4 regions of the Pectobacterium actinidiae genome follow, and region 4 is predicted to be linked to each of the others. Evidence: predicted binding sites of a transcription regulator. Region 4 holds the regulator's gene; each other region holds the start of a gene.

Region 1 (3,738 bases), on a different contig from region 4:
TCAATAACAAACTGCTGCGCGGCAACCGCACCACCAAAGCCCATGCAGACGGTTTTGACGCCTTCGCCTCCCCCAACTATCCGCCGCTGCTGGAAGCCGGTATCCATATTCGTCGGCTGGCTCCTACCGTGGAATGCAGCAACTGTCCGCCGCTGAAGGTGCATCACATTACGCCGCAGCCTATCGGGGTGATTACGATTTATCCTGGCATTTCTGCCGATGTCATCAGCAATTTCCTCCGTCAGCCAGTAAAAGCGCTTATTCTGCGCTCCTACGGCGTTGGCAATGCGCCGCAAAGCCCTGGCCTGCTGCGCGAGTTACATGAAGCCTCCGATCGCGGCATTGTGGTCGTCAACCTGACGCAGTGCATTTCCGGACGCGTGAATATGGGCGGTTATGCGACGGGCAATGCGCTGGCGCACGCTGGCGTCATCAGTGGCTTTGATATGACTGTCGAAGCTGCCTTGACCAAGCTGCATTACTTGTTGAGCCAGCAAGACTTAAGCGCCGATGAAATTCGTCAGTTGATGCAGCAGAGCCTGCATGGGGAATTGAGCGATAAAGATTGAGTTAATCACGGAGTAGATAATGAAAAGAGCATTGCTATTAGTTGATTTGCAAAATGATTTTTGTCCTGGCGGCGCATTGGCTGTTAATGAAGGTGACCGCGTCATTGACGTTGCCAATCATGCTATCGAGGCTTGCGTGGCTGCTGGCGTAACAGTGATTGCCAGTCAGGATTGGCATCCAGCTAATCACGGCAGCTTTGCTGTTAATGCGAATACCACAGTCGGAGAACTCGGTGAATTAAACGGATGGCCGCAAATTTGGTGGCCGGTTCACTGTGTGCAGGGAACCGCCGGGGCTGATTTTCATCCAGCGCTGAATCAGTCAGCCATTCAGTGGATCGTACAAAAAGGGACGCAGCCGGAGATCGATAGCTATAGCGCTTTTTTCGATAATGGTCATCGGGTTAAAACCGAATTGGATGAGTGGCTGCACGCTAATCACATCACCCATTTGACGATTCTGGGGCTGGCGACAGATTATTGCGTCAAGTTCAGCGTATTGGATGCGATTGCGCTCGGCTATCACACCGACGTTCTGGTGGACGGCTGTCGTGGCGTTAATCTTTCGCCTGATGACAGCGAATCTGCATTACGGGAAATGGCGCAGCGTGGTGCGATACTGACGGATATGACGCAGTTTCTTACTACGCTGTCTTCTGCCCCTAGCGTTACTGACAACTGAAAACAGCGGCAGCCGTTGCGGCTGCCTGCTCACACGTTACGCGTTGGGTTTTAACGTAACAATGGCGTCAGCGATGTTAAACTCGCGCTTCAGCTCTTGCTTGCTCTTCATCACAATTTCGCCATTAGTGCCAATCGTCATGTGCTCAGCCTGTTCGTTATGGCGAGCCTGCCACATCATCACCATTTGCAGGCAGTTTTCTTTCTGTTCAGCCGTCAACGCGACACCGTCTGGCCATTTGCCTAGCTCCACCGCCGTGACTAACCGTTGATAAATTTCTGGCGTCATGACGTCGATCAGATCATTGAGTTCCATATCCGGTTTCTGCTCCGAGAAAGGTCAGATTTATTATGACTGGATTCCAGTTTGTGTAGCGTTTCATTGCAGCTGAATCGTTTAAAGCTAAAACGTTATCAGCCTGCGACTGCCACTCCTCTCGCAGACACATTACCCGTCAACACGCTCGCCATCAACGTCGTCGATAAAACTCAACGAAGCGGAATTCACGCAGTAGCGCTCTCCCGTGGTTTTCGGGCCATCAGGGAACACATGCCCCAGATGCGCATCACACTGCCCGCAGCGGATCTCAATGCGGCGCATGTTGTGTGAATCATCTTCCAGATAGCGAATCGCCTCTGAGGAAACAGGCTGATCGAAGCTCGGCCAGCCACAGCCGGAATCATATTTGCTGTCGGAATAAAACAGCGGAGCCTGGCAGCACAGGCAGTGATAAGCGCCAGTTCGCTTGTTATGCAACAATTTACCTGAAAACGCAGGCTCCGTACCGCGTTGCTGGGTGACATAGCGCTGCATCTCTGTCAATTCAGTATTGTCAGACGGGGTACGAGAAGTAGAGTCGTTAGTCATGGAAGTCTCACAGCGGGTGTTATCAATTCAATTAATCATTGATTATAACAAAAAATTAACAACCTTACAGGCCGTTCTGGCCTAATATTAGGAATGTGATTAGCATGAATATTTAATTGTGATACACGTCACATATTGAGACAACACAGGCTTTATATGATGCATTCCGCCCTCATATCAGTCTTAGATGTTACTTAGTTACAGGGTCGAGCGGTTTTCGCACAAAGTTTGGTCATAGGTTTGACTTACAGCAACTATTGACACGATTCCGCTTGACGCTCAGCAAGGTTTTTGTAATTTTACAACCAACCTTTTATTCACAAACCAATAGCTGGTGGAATATATGACTATCAAAGTAGGTATCAACGGTTTTGGCCGTATCGGCCGTATTGTTTTCCGCGCTGCACAAGAACGTTCTGACATCGAGATCGTTGCAATCAACGACCTGTTGGACGCTGATTACATGGCGTATATGCTGAAGTACGACTCAACTCATGGTCGTTTCAACGGCACCGTTGAAGTTAAAGATGGCCACCTGGTTGTTAACGGCAAAACCATTCGTGTTACCGCAGAGCGCGATCCTGCAAACCTGAAGTGGAACGAAGTTAACGTTGATGTCGTTGCTGAAGCAACTGGCCTGTTCCTGACTGACGAAACTGCACGTAAGCACATCGCTGCTGGTGCGAAGAAAGTCGTTCTGACTGGCCCATCTAAAGATGACACCCCGATGTTCGTTATGGGCGTTAACCACAAAACTTACGCAGGTCAGGAAATCGTTTCTAACGCATCTTGTACCACTAACTGCCTGGCACCGCTGGCAAAAGTCATCAACGACAACTTCGGTATCGTTGAAGCACTGATGACCACCGTTCACGCTACCACTGCAACGCAGAAAACCGTTGATGGCCCGTCTCACAAAGACTGGCGCGGCGGCCGCGGCGCAGCACAGAACATCATCCCATCTTCTACCGGTGCAGCTAAAGCAGTAGGTAAAGTCATTCCTGAGCTGAACGGCAAACTGACTGGTATGGCGTTCCGCGTCCCTACCCCGAACGTTTCTGTTGTTGACCTGACTGCACGTCTGGAAAAACCAGCGTCTTACAAAGAAATCTGTGCAGCAATCAAAGCCGCTTCTGAAGGCGATCTGAAAGGCGTTCTGGGTTATACCGAAGACGAAGTGGTTTCTACCGATTTCAACGGCGAAAAACTGACTTCCGTATTCGATGCTAAAGCCGGTATCGCACTGAGCGATAACTTTGTGAAACTGGTTTCCTGGTACGACAACGAAACAGGTTACTCAAACAAGGTTCTGGATCTGATCGCTCACATCTCTAAATAAGCGTCAGCGATGATTCTGTGAAAAAAGGGCGACGTCATGTCGCCCTTTTTTATTGTTAATTGCAGATTTCTTTTTACAACGAAAAACAATCAAAAAAAGGCACTATCATGCATAACACAATTTTCGCACTTCCCGTCACTCAACAAATTAGCGCAACCCTCAGCCAGCGTCAGTTGGACCAACTCCCTCTCATCGTCGTTGATCATCCTGAAGTGCGCGCGGCAATCGCATTGCAAGGGGCGCATTTACTTGGCTGGCAGCCGAAAAACGAAGCACAGGTG
Region 2 (3,738 bases), on a different contig from region 4:
GGGCGCGCGAACGGTGGCGATAATGATAATAAGTGCACCGATACAGCCGATAAACGTACCAATAATGCGCAGAATACCACGATGGCGGATTGCGCCAGAAAATGGTTCTCCACCCGCAGCGAACGCCGGGCCAGCGGCAACAATCGCGGCCGTCAGCACCGACCAGCGCGGCGTTTCCAACTGGAGGTGGAAGCCCAGAAACAGGGATAGCACAATCGCAAAGCTCAACTTGAAGGCAAAGCGATAACGCGCAAACGTCGGGGTTTTCATCATCGCCTCACTTAGCCAAACTCACGCAGGCGATAGAGAAGGCGAATGAGCGGCGACGGTTTTTTGTCGTTGTTAACCTGCTCGCCGGTGATCACCACGGTCGCCGTGGTGCCAGCCGGATAGAGATCGCCCATTTGTCGATCGAGACGGATTTTTACCGGTACACGCTGCGCCAAACGCACCCACTCCAGATTGGAATCCACGTTAGCCAGGCCTTTCGTGTTCGCACTGTTGCTGCTGTTGTTTACCCCAGCCGCCACGCTATCCACCGTGCCGTAAAATATTTTTTCGCTACCCAGCGGGGTGATTTCCGCACGGTAGCCACGGCGAACACCTTCAAGTTTAGTCTCTTCCATGTAAGCCAGCAGGTAAAACGAATCCTTTTTCACCAGCGCCACCGCCGTATTACCACGTTCGATAAACTCACCGCTTTGCACATGCAGGTTGGTGACCCAACCGTCAGCAGGGGCGCGTACCACGGTGCGCTCCAGTTCCAGTTTCACCAGTGACAATACCGCCTGCGCTTTAGCAAGCTGGTGCGTTGCGGTTTCCAATGCATTACTGGACTGATCGATATTTTCCTGTGACATTGCGCTGATGCCCAGCCGCGCCCGACGCCCGGATTCCCGGCGTTTTTCCGTCACCAGCGCCTGGTAATAAGCAACATCCGCTTCCGCCTGTGCCACCGCCTGGTGGTAACGAGGTTGGTCGATGACAAACAGCACATCACCTTTGTTTACCAGCTGATTGTCCGTAACGCGCACATCGGTCAGCAGCCCGCTGACGTCCGGCGCGATCGCCACCACATCCGCCGTAAATTTGGCATCACGCGTCCAGGGCGATTCGGTATAGAACGCCCAGACACGAAAGATTGCCACAATCGCACACAGCACAATCACCAACGTGATGACCACGCGGCTCAGTTTTTTGATCAGCACGGCCTGCTGTCTAAACAAGGATAAAAAGAACGTTTTCACAGACACCTCACAGACCGTAACGGAACAGTAAATAAAACAGACAGCAGAACAGCGCACTGTTAAACAGCGCAGGATGCCAGACAAAGTCATAGATACCCGTCGGTTGCAGCAGGCGGTTCACGACAAAGAACAGGGTCAGCGATACCAGCAAGACAAAAAACACCGGGGGAAATGACAGCCCAAACAGCACCATAACCGGGAGTGAACTCATCCTCTTTTCCTTTTTTCTATTAGAGAGCGGTAACGAGCAGGTGCGCTACCGGATGGTAAATTATGTCGTCTGATGCTGACGTTCAGCATAGACAAAAGCGCTTCATCCCGCAGGCTGACGGCCAACGGATGGGATAGCGTTAATAATGAATAGCGATGTCAGCAGGGGCTGACTAACGATGGGAAATCAGCGTATTACTCTAATTGGGTAAATAAACACAATCATTGAATGGCCCTGTTCTGCCCAGAACCATCGGATAGGCTATATTATGGATGCTTATTATCACCTTATCTACATAGTGTGATCTAAATCACTTTTAAGCCAGAGTGAATAATGGAAAGACTAAAGAGTATGTCGGTGTTTGCCCGCGTGGTGGAATTTGGTTCTTTTACCGCCGCCGCCCGCCAGTTGCAGATGAGCGTATCCGCCGTCAGCCAGACCGTCACCAAGCTTGAAGATGAACTACAGATTAAGCTGCTTAATCGCAGTACGCGCAGCATTGGTTTGACGGAAGCGGGGAAAATTTACTACCACGGCTGTCGCCGCATGTTGCATGAAGCTCATGAGGTACATGAGCAACTTTATGCTTTCAACAACACGCCTATCGGCACGCTGCGCATCGGCAGTTCTTCTACGATGGCGCAGAATGTGTTGTCCACCATGACTGCCGCCATGCTGAAGGAATACCCTGGTTTGTCCGTCAATCTGGTCACCGGGATTCCGGCTCCCGATCTGATTGCCGACGGGCTGGATATCGTTATCCGCGTCGGTGCGCTACAGGATTCCAGCCTATTCTCGAAACGCTTAGGCTCGATGCCAATGGTGGTCTGTGCCGCGAAAAGCTATCTGGCGCAACACGGCACGCCGGATAAACCAGCCGATATGGTGAATTTTTCCTGGCTGGAATACAGCGTGCGACCCGATAGCGAGTTTGAGCTGATCGCCCCGGAAGGCATTTCGACTCGCGTCACACCACAAGGACGCTTTGTCACTAACGACCCGCAAACGCTGGTGCGCTGGCTCAAAGCCGGTGCGGGCATCGCGTACGTTCCGCTCATGTGGATCGTGGACGAAATCAATCGCGGCGAAATTGAGATCCTGTTCAACCGCTACCACTCCGATCCGCGTCCGGTCTACGCACTCTACACCCGCAAAGACAACCTGCCGCTGAAAGTACAGGTCTGTATTAACTACATGACGGAATACTTCAAAAACGTCGCGCTGACGTATCAGGGCTATCGGCAGGATCATAGCGAGGAAAAAAAGTAGGTTTTGCAAAGAGGAAAATGCGAGGCGTTTCCCTCTTTCATAAAAAGCACATCCCGATCCCACCATCCTTGCGTTATATCTCTTCCCTTCGTTCAGGAAAGTAAAATTACATGGAAAACGTACGAATAAATTCGTACAATTATAGGTGAAGGATGGGATTCAAGGATGCCAAAAAGCAGCTTATTGCCTGTTTGCAGTCAGGTAATGTGCTGCATGAAGCCAGAAGGAATATCAGCACGAAGAATTTGCTGGCAACCGGACAAACATCAATAACAGAACTCATTGATATTATTTATCAATCTTCGGGGTCATCTTACTCCTCTTCACCCCATCATTTTGCAGCGCATATTGATGTTCATATCATCCGCTGCCACCAGCGGGGAATACCGTGGTATATCAAATGGTATTTTACCGAGCCGGATTGTGTCTTTATTAGCGTCCACCACTGAGGCGATGACATGAAAATTTTCAAAGTTGGCGATACCCAATCCGCTCTCTGTAACACATGCCAGTCACTTGAAACGGCGACGTTTCAACTTAAAGACGTCCCATTCAGCGATAATAGCGGCGTGGTAAGACAAGTTTTGGTTGGCGTTTGCGAACGCTGCGGGAATGTTACCATCATCCCCCATCAGTCTACGCCCATGATTAAGAAAGCACTGGATGTGCAGCGTAAAGCGTTGGAAAGCAGGGTTCCCGCGCACATGATAGACATCCTGAATCTGGCAAGTTGCGAATTGGGTGGGGAACCGGATTTTATTCCCACACTGATGAAATATTATCTGCACACGCTGGCGGCTGACCACACAGCAGCAAAAGACATTCCGCGTTTTCTGCAAAGTGATTTGGCAAAAGGAAAATCCGAGAAACGTCTTTCGCTTAAAGGCAGACATGTCGCGACGAATATTGACGTACTAAAAGCCACGACCAATATCTCCAGCACAACAGACCTGCTGAAGGGCATTGTTCTCAAGATTAAGGAAGATGTTTTGGTACAGCGAGACGAAATTC
Region 3 (3,738 bases), 630 kb from region 4:
AGCGGCTAACAAGCGTGTTTCCAACATTCTGGCGAAGTCTACCGATACGCTGAATGAGAGCGTTAACGCTGCCGTATTGAAAGATGCGGCGGAAATTACGCTGGCAACGCACCTTGTCGTGCTGCGTGACAAGCTGACGCCGCTGTTCGCTGAAGGTCGCTATCAGGAAGCGCTGGTTGAACTGGCCTCATTACGTGAGCCTGTCGATGCATTCTTCGATCAGGTGATGGTCATGGCGGAAGATGAGCAGGTTCGTGTGAACCGCCTGACGCTGCTGAGCCAACTGCGCGAACTGTTCTTGCAGGTTGCGGATATTTCCGTCCTGCAATAACGACGATAGCACCACTATCATCTCAGCCCCCGAATAGGTTTTCCTGTTCGGGGGCTATTTTTTTCTGCATTACAGAACGCCTCACCCCTGTGGTCGCCTCGTGTATCTCGATGCTTGAACAATCGGTATTCGTTGTCAAACCTGGCCTATTTCTACACAGCCAGCCTGATTCGACTATGCTTATGTCGTAGAAAATCTTGTCATGGAAAATCCGTCGTCAGCGTGTTTTGTCTGAGTAAAGCAACGGTTGGCGGGGCAGTAAGCATAACAGGAGTAGGGAATGAAAAGGTTGATGACGTACCGTTCACGCTGGCTACTGCCAGTTCTGGTTATTTTAGCGGCATTGCAGTTGGCTGCCTGTGGTGATAGCGAAGCCGATCAACGGAAGGCATTCGTTGCGTTCCTGCAAAGCGTACAGTCGCAGCAGGATGGAAGGCTGCCGACATTGACGGAAGAGCAAAAGAAGAACTTTGGCAATTTTGCCAACGATTATGCGATCTTAACCACCTTTTCTCAGCAGTTTAATCAGGCGGTGTCCGGCAGTTTAACGCCGATGCTGGGGCAAATTTCCCGTATTCGCGTCCCTAAAGACTATCTGACACAGCGTGATGATCTGCGGCAATCCATTGGGACGATGAACCTTTTGAGCCAGCATGTGCAGGCAGCAAAAGTGCAGGCAGACAATGCCCACCGAACGTTAAAACAGCCTGAAGAGGTGCAAATACCCTATGAGCGGTTGTATGCACGCACGGTACTACAGCCCACCAACGCGCTGTTACCCGCGATTCCGAATGCGATTGCATTTGCACAGAACCTGATTCAGATCGGTGACTTCCTTCAGGCTCAGGGCGATCAGGCCGTGTTTAATGGCGCGTCTGTGCAATTCCGTACGCCGCAGCAGGTGGCGCAATATAACAGTATGGTGGCGGCGTTACCCGTGCAGCAGCAGAATGTCATGAATGCGCTCAGAGGGATAAATGGCGTGAATTATCCCTAGCAGAGTCCATGTCCCAACGCGTTAACGATGCGATATGGCGGAGAGGTATTCTGGATAAGATGAACGCGGTTGGTGAGAGGGTGAAAATAAATTGTGATTAACATCACATAAATAAAACAAAGGCGGGGTTTGAAAGTGTGATTCAAATCACATATAGGGCGCTGTGTTTGTCTAAAAATCTGTTTAGTTTTTCATTTTTAATGGTTTTTTGTGAAGTAAATCACCTATTTGTATCGTTGATGTAGGGTGGTTGTGTGATTTTTGTCACATTACCGCCGTGGAGTTGCGGTATGAAAACAGCGTGTTAGAGTCCGCGCTGCATACAGTAATAATGACGGAAGTATTCTTGTGGTAATCGGTGTTTTATTGCCACTCCGTCTCACGATAATGACCACGCGCTCTTATTGTCAGCGCGTTTCAATAGGGGTGTGTTTTTATGCTTTCACCAGATATTAAGATCAAAGTGCAAAACTTTGGTCGCTTCCTCAGCAATATGGTGATGCCCAACATTGGCGCCTTTATCGCCTGGGGTATTATTACCGCGCTGTTTATCCCCACCGGCTGGTTCCCCAATGAAACGTTGGCGAAGCTCGTCGGTCCGATGATTACGTATTTGCTGCCATTGCTGATTGGTTATACCGGTGGACGTCTGGTATTCGGTGAGCGTGGTGGTGTCGTGGGTGCCATTACAACGATGGGTGTGATCGTCGGGACCGATATCCCGATGTTCCTCGGTGCCATGATTGTGGGCCCGTTGGGCGGCTGGACGATCAAACGTTTTGACCGTATGGTCGACGGTAAAATCAAGAGCGGCTTTGAAATGCTGGTCAACAACTTCTCTGCCGGTATCATCGGTATGTTGTTGGCAATCCTGTCGTTTTTGGCAATTGGTCCGCTGGTTGAAGTCTTCTCTCAGGTGCTGGCTTCCGGCGTTAACCTGATGGTACAGAACAACCTGCTGCCGTTTACCTCTATCTTCGTTGAACCGGCGAAAATTCTGTTCCTGAACAACGCCATCAACCACGGTATCTTCTCACCGCTGGGCATTCAGCAAGCGACGGAAACCGGCAAATCTATTTTCTTCCTGATCGAAGCGAACCCAGGCCCGGGTATGGGCGTGCTGATGGCTTACATGTTCTTTGGTCGTGGCAACGCGAAAGAATCAGCACCGGGTGCGGCGATTATCCACTTCCTGGGCGGGATTCACGAAATCTACTTCCCTTACGTGCTGATGAATCCGCGTCTGATTATCGCGGTGATTCTGGGCGGGATGACCGGCGTGTTTACGCTGAGCGTGCTGGGTGGCGGTTTGGTTTCTCCTGCGTCTCCTGGCTCCATTTTGGCGGTATTGGCGATGACGCCAAAAGGCGCTTACTTCGCTAACCTTGCGGCTATTGCTGCGGCTTTTGCGGTGTCCTTCATCGTGTCGGCGATTCTGCTGAAAAGCACGAAGCAAAAAGAAGAAGATCTGAGCGACGCAACGCGCCGCATGCAGGAAATGAAAGCGTCTTCTAAAGGCACGGCGGCGACTAACGTCGGTGTCAGCGGTGATATGAGCACTGTGCGTAAAATCATCGTCGCGTGTGACGCCGGTATGGGTTCCAGCGCGATGGGTGCTGGTGTGCTGCGTAAGAAAGTTCAGGATGCCGGGCTGGCCAATATTTCGGTGACCAACAGCGCGATCAATAGCCTGCCGGACGATGTCGATCTGGTGATTACGCACCGCGATCTGACCGAGCGTGCGATGCGTCATGCGCCGCAGGCACAGCACATCTCATTGACCAACTTCCTTGATAGCGGTCTGTATAGCGATCTGGCAGCCCGTCTTGTGGCCGCGCAGGGTGCGGTGAAGTCTGAGGCCGTTGCGACGCCAGCACCTGCTGTTGCCGATGCACAGACTAATCTGTTCCAACTAGGTGCAGGCAATGTGTTCCTGAATCAGCATGCAACAGACAAAGAGCAGGCAATCCGTTTCGCGGGTGAACAGCTGGTGAAAGGCGGCTATGTTGAGCCTGCGTATGTTGAAGCGATGCTGGAACGTGAAAAACTGACGTCCACCTATCTGGGCGAATCGATTGCCGTGCCGCATGGTACGATTGAAGCGAAAGACCGCGTGCTGAAAACGGGCGTTGTCTTCTGCCAATATCCTGAAGGCGTTCGCTTTGGCGATGAAGAAGATGAGGTTGCGCGTTTGGTTATCGGTATTGCTGCCCGCAACAACGAACATATTCAGGTCATCACCAGTCTGACCAACGCACTGGATGATGATGCCGTCATTGAACGTCTGGCGCACACCCTGGATGTTCAGGAAGTACTCGACTTACTCTCCGGTAAAAAGAGTGCCTAATTGATGTGGCTAGTGCCGCCTTCGGGCGGCCTCTTTTTATGTTTTTTTAAGGTTATGTCTCAT
Region 4 (3,738 bases):
TCAGCATCCGATTATTGCGGTTACCGGCTCTAGTGGGGCGGGAACCACGACAACCAGTCTGGCCTTCCGTAAGATTTTCCAGCAGTTTGATCTGCGTGCAGCCCAGTTGGAAGGCGATAGCTTTCACCGCTATACCCGCCCGGAAATGGATATGGCGATTCGTAAAGCGCGTGATTCAGGACGCCACATCAGCTATTTCGGCCCGGAAGCGAATGATTTCAGCCTGCTGGAACAGTCGTTTATCGAATATGGCCTGCACGGGCGCGGTCAGACGCGTAAATATCTGCATACCTACGATGAAGCGATTCCCTATAATCAGGTTCCTGGGACGTTCACGCCGTGGGAACCGATGCCGGAACCCACTGACATCCTGTTCTATGAAGGGCTGCACGGCGGCGTGGTCACCGAGCAAAACGACGTGGCACAGCATGTCGATTTGCTCGTCGGCGTGGTGCCAATCGTCAACCTGGAATGGATTCAAAAGCTGATTCGTGACGTCAATGAGCGCGGCCACTCGCGTGAAGCGGTGATGGATTCGGTCGTCCGCTCGATGGAAGACTACATCACCTATATCACGCCACAGTTCTCTCGCACACACATCAATTTCCAGCGCGTGCCCACCGTGGACACCTCCAACCCGTTCGCCGCCAAGTCGATTCCCTCACTGGACGAAAGCTTCGTGGTGATTCATTTTCAGGGGCTGGATAATATTGATTATCCCTATCTGCTCGCCATGTTGCAGGGGTCATTTATCTCCCACATCAACACGCTGGTCGTTCCCGGCGGGAAGATGGGCTTGGCGATGGAATTAATCATGGCACCGCTGGTGCAGCGGCTGATAGAAGGGAAAACGATCGAATAAGCAAAACCGGGCACGGCAGCGTCGTGCCCAGAGAAAGCGATTAAGCCAGCACCCGAATTTCGTGACTGTGCGTCACCTCAACGGCTTTACCCAGCATCAATGCCACAGAACAGTACTTTTCCGCCGACAGGGCGACGGCTCGTTCGACAACGTTATCGGTCAGTCCTTTTCCCGTCACGATAAAATGCAGATTGATGTGGGTAAATAAACGCGGCGCGTCAGACCGACGCTCTGACGTTAATTTCACCTCACAATCCGCCACATCGTTGCGACCTTTTTGTAGAATCGACACCACGTCAATCGCACTGCATCCTCCTACGGACATCAATACCATTTCCATCGGACTGGGCGCTTTATCGCCAGAATTGCCGTCCATCAAAATCTGATGCCCTGATGCGGATTCGCCCAAAAACGTTAAGCCTTCAACCCATTTTACCCGAGCCTGCATGATGCCTCTCCACTAAAAATTTTTTGAAAATTTATATCGTTACTGTACAAAAACCAGCGTTAATCAGAGCTTTGTCATGCTGAAGCGAGACAACACAAGACACATCCTTAAAGCTGTGTTAAAACGAAAATAGAATAGACCTTTTCTGGACAAACCCAGAAACGAAGAAGATGATTACGTGGCCAGATATACCCAGCCACGTTTACGATGCGGCAAGGCAGCAACCGGAAAATCAAGGGTACAGTGGTTCCAGTATATTCCCTGACGTCATTCTGCCTAGACTGAATTTTATTTTTTAGCAGTTAAACACGCCGTACAGGGAACTCTGACCCCTGTAATTTGCGCAGTGAATTACAACAGAGGATGATAGCGAATGGTTCTCGGCAAACCGCAAACAGACCCAACTCTCGAATGGTTCCTTTCCCATTGTCATATCCACAAGTATCCATCGAAGAGCACGCTTATTCACCAAGGTGAAAAAGCAGAAACGCTTTACTACATCGTGAAAGGCTCTGTCGCAGTGCTAATCAAAGATGAAGAAGGCAAGGAGATGATCCTCTCCTACCTCAATCAGGGCGATTTTATCGGCGAGCTAGGCCTGTTTGAAGAAGGTCAGGAGCGTAGCGCCTGGGTTCGGGCAAAAACCGCCTGTGAAGTGGCTGAAATTTCCTATAAAAAATTCCGCCAGCTCATCCAGGTTAACCCGGATATCCTCATGCGTCTGTCAGCCCAAATGGCAAGCAGACTTCAAGTTACCTCTGAGAAAGTCGGCAACCTCGCCTTCCTTGATGTGACTGGCCGTATTGCTCAAACCCTACTCAACCTGGCCAAACAACCTGATGCCATGACGCATCCAGATGGCATGCAAATTAAAATTACCCGTCAGGAAATTGGGCAAATCGTTGGCTGCTCGCGTGAAACCGTGGGTCGCATTCTGAAAATGTTAGAAGACCAGAACCTGATCTCTGCACACGGTAAAACGATTGTCGTTTACGGCACTCGCTAACCCGCTGTCGCTGTACCCTACCAATAAAAAAGCGTGAAGCCTCGGCCTCACGCTTTTTTTATGGCATGCCATCCCTGGCCGCCCCCTTTCGGGTCGTTGCTAACGCAACGTTAAAACGTTCCCTACGTTTTTTATGTCTAATCAGTTTGCTGTCTTAACGACCTGCGCGACGGCGTTGGCGAATTTCTCCATCCCCTGCGCAATATCGTCTTCATCAATGATCAACGAGGGTACAAAACGGATCACGTTAGGCCCAGCCATCAGAACCATCAACCCCTGAGCCGTTGCTGCGGCCAGAAACTCACCCGCACGGCCATGCCACTGCGGTTTCAGTTCTGCACCCAGCAGCAGCCCCATACCGCGAACCTGTTCGAATACGCCGTACTGCTGATTGATTTTCTCAAGCTCACTGACAAACCGATCGTGACGATCCGCCACGCCTGATAACACTTCCGGCGTGTTAATGATATCCAGCGCCGCTTCCGCTACGGCACAAGCCAACGGATTACCGCCATAAGTGGTGCCGTGTACCCCAACCGTCATGGCCGATGCGATCTCTTCCGTCGTCAGCATTGCACTAATCGGGAAGCCGCCACCCAGCGCTTTCGCGGTCGTGAGAATATCCGGCGTGATGCCATAGTGCATGTAGCTGAATAATTTACCGGTACGTCCCATCCCGCTCTGTACTTCATCAAACACCAGCAGCGCCTTATGCTGATCGCACAGATCGCGCACGCCTTGTAAAAATTCAGGCGTCGCAGGCGTAATACCACCCTCACCCTGAATCGGCTCCAGCACGACTGCACAGGTGTGATCGTCCATCACCGCTTTGACCGCCGCCAGATCGTTGAAGGGAACATGGACAATATCCGCAGGCTTAGGCCCGAAACCATCGGCATATTTAGGCTGTCCGCCAACCGAGACGGTGAACAGCGTCCGGCCATGAAACGCATTATAGAAAGCGATGATCTTGGTTTTATACGGACTATGGCGTTTAACCGCATAGTGGCGCGCCAGCTTAAAGGCAGCTTCGTTAGCCTCAGCACCGGAATTAACAAAGAACACGCGGTCGGCAAAAGTGGCATCAATCAATTTGCTGGCGAGGCGTAGCGCAGGTTCGTTGGTGAAGATATTGCTGGTGTGCCACAGCTTTTCACCCTGCTGTTGCAATGCATTCACCAGCGCAGGATGACAGTGACCCAGTGCCGTAACCGCAATGCCGCCGGAGAAATCGATATACTCACGGCCGTCTTGATCCCAGACGCGGCTCCCTTTACCTTTCACTGGTACAAACTTCGCGGGTGCATAAACCGGCAAAATCACTTTATCGTGAGTATCCCGTGTCACTGCTTTCTGCTCTGCTGCCATTTGCTGCCTCACTCTGCTGTCCATCATGTCGGAATGAAAATATAGTCAATAAAT

What was found. Region 4 encodes CRP, which controls carbon source genes, mostly activating them, when cyclic AMP is high. Its sites were predicted from a motif close to ATGTGANNNNNNTCACAT; they were not measured.
Region 1: a site for CRP is predicted at 2,235-2,252, ahead of msrB (peptide-methionine (R)-S-oxide reductase MsrB). Genes of this name have one in related genera too.
Region 2: a site for CRP is predicted at 1,757-1,774, ahead of aaeR (HTH-type transcriptional activator AaeR). Genes of this name have one in related genera too.
Region 3: a site for CRP is predicted at 1,581-1,598, ahead of KKH3_RS20535 (PTS mannitol transporter subunit IICBA). Genes of this name have one in related genera too.

The regions. Positions count from the first base shown of each region.
Region 1 is NZ_JRMH01000001.1:2,169,491-2,173,228, reverse strand. It holds gene ansA (asparaginase) at 1-569, shown strand, start outside; gene pncA (bifunctional nicotinamidase/pyrazinamidase) at 589-1,251, shown strand; gene KKH3_RS09185 (YeaC family protein) at 1,288-1,566, opposite strand; gene msrB (peptide-methionine (R)-S-oxide reductase MsrB) at 1,699-2,118, opposite strand; gene gapA (glyceraldehyde-3-phosphate dehydrogenase) at 2,462-3,457, shown strand; gene KKH3_RS09170 (D-hexose-6-phosphate mutarotase) at 3,565-3,738, shown strand, end outside.
Region 2 is NZ_JRMH01000001.1:34,590-38,327, reverse strand. It holds gene aaeB (p-hydroxybenzoic acid efflux pump subunit AaeB) at 1-270, opposite strand, end outside; gene aaeA (p-hydroxybenzoic acid efflux pump subunit AaeA) at 282-1,247, opposite strand; gene aaeX (p-hydroxybenzoic acid efflux pump operon protein AaeX) at 1,255-1,458, opposite strand; gene aaeR (HTH-type transcriptional activator AaeR) at 1,792-2,727, shown strand; gene KKH3_RS21390 (hypothetical protein) at 2,880-3,176, shown strand; gene KKH3_RS00160 (hypothetical protein) at 3,186-3,738, shown strand, end outside.
Region 3 is NZ_JRMH01000002.1:683,243-686,980, forward strand. It holds gene glyS (glycine--tRNA ligase subunit beta) at 1-331, shown strand, start outside; gene KKH3_RS20530 (DUF3053 domain-containing protein) at 612-1,328, shown strand; gene KKH3_RS20535 (PTS mannitol transporter subunit IICBA) at 1,765-3,675, shown strand; gene KKH3_RS20540 (mannitol-1-phosphate 5-dehydrogenase) at 3,737-3,738, shown strand, end outside.
Region 4 is NZ_JRMH01000002.1:52,961-56,698, forward strand. It holds gene KKH3_RS17845 (phosphoribulokinase) at 1-862, shown strand, start outside; gene KKH3_RS17850 (OsmC family protein) at 903-1,310, opposite strand; gene crp (cAMP-activated global transcriptional regulator CRP) at 1,684-2,316, shown strand; gene argD (bifunctional acetylornithine/succinyldiaminopimelate transaminase) at 2,458-3,684, opposite strand.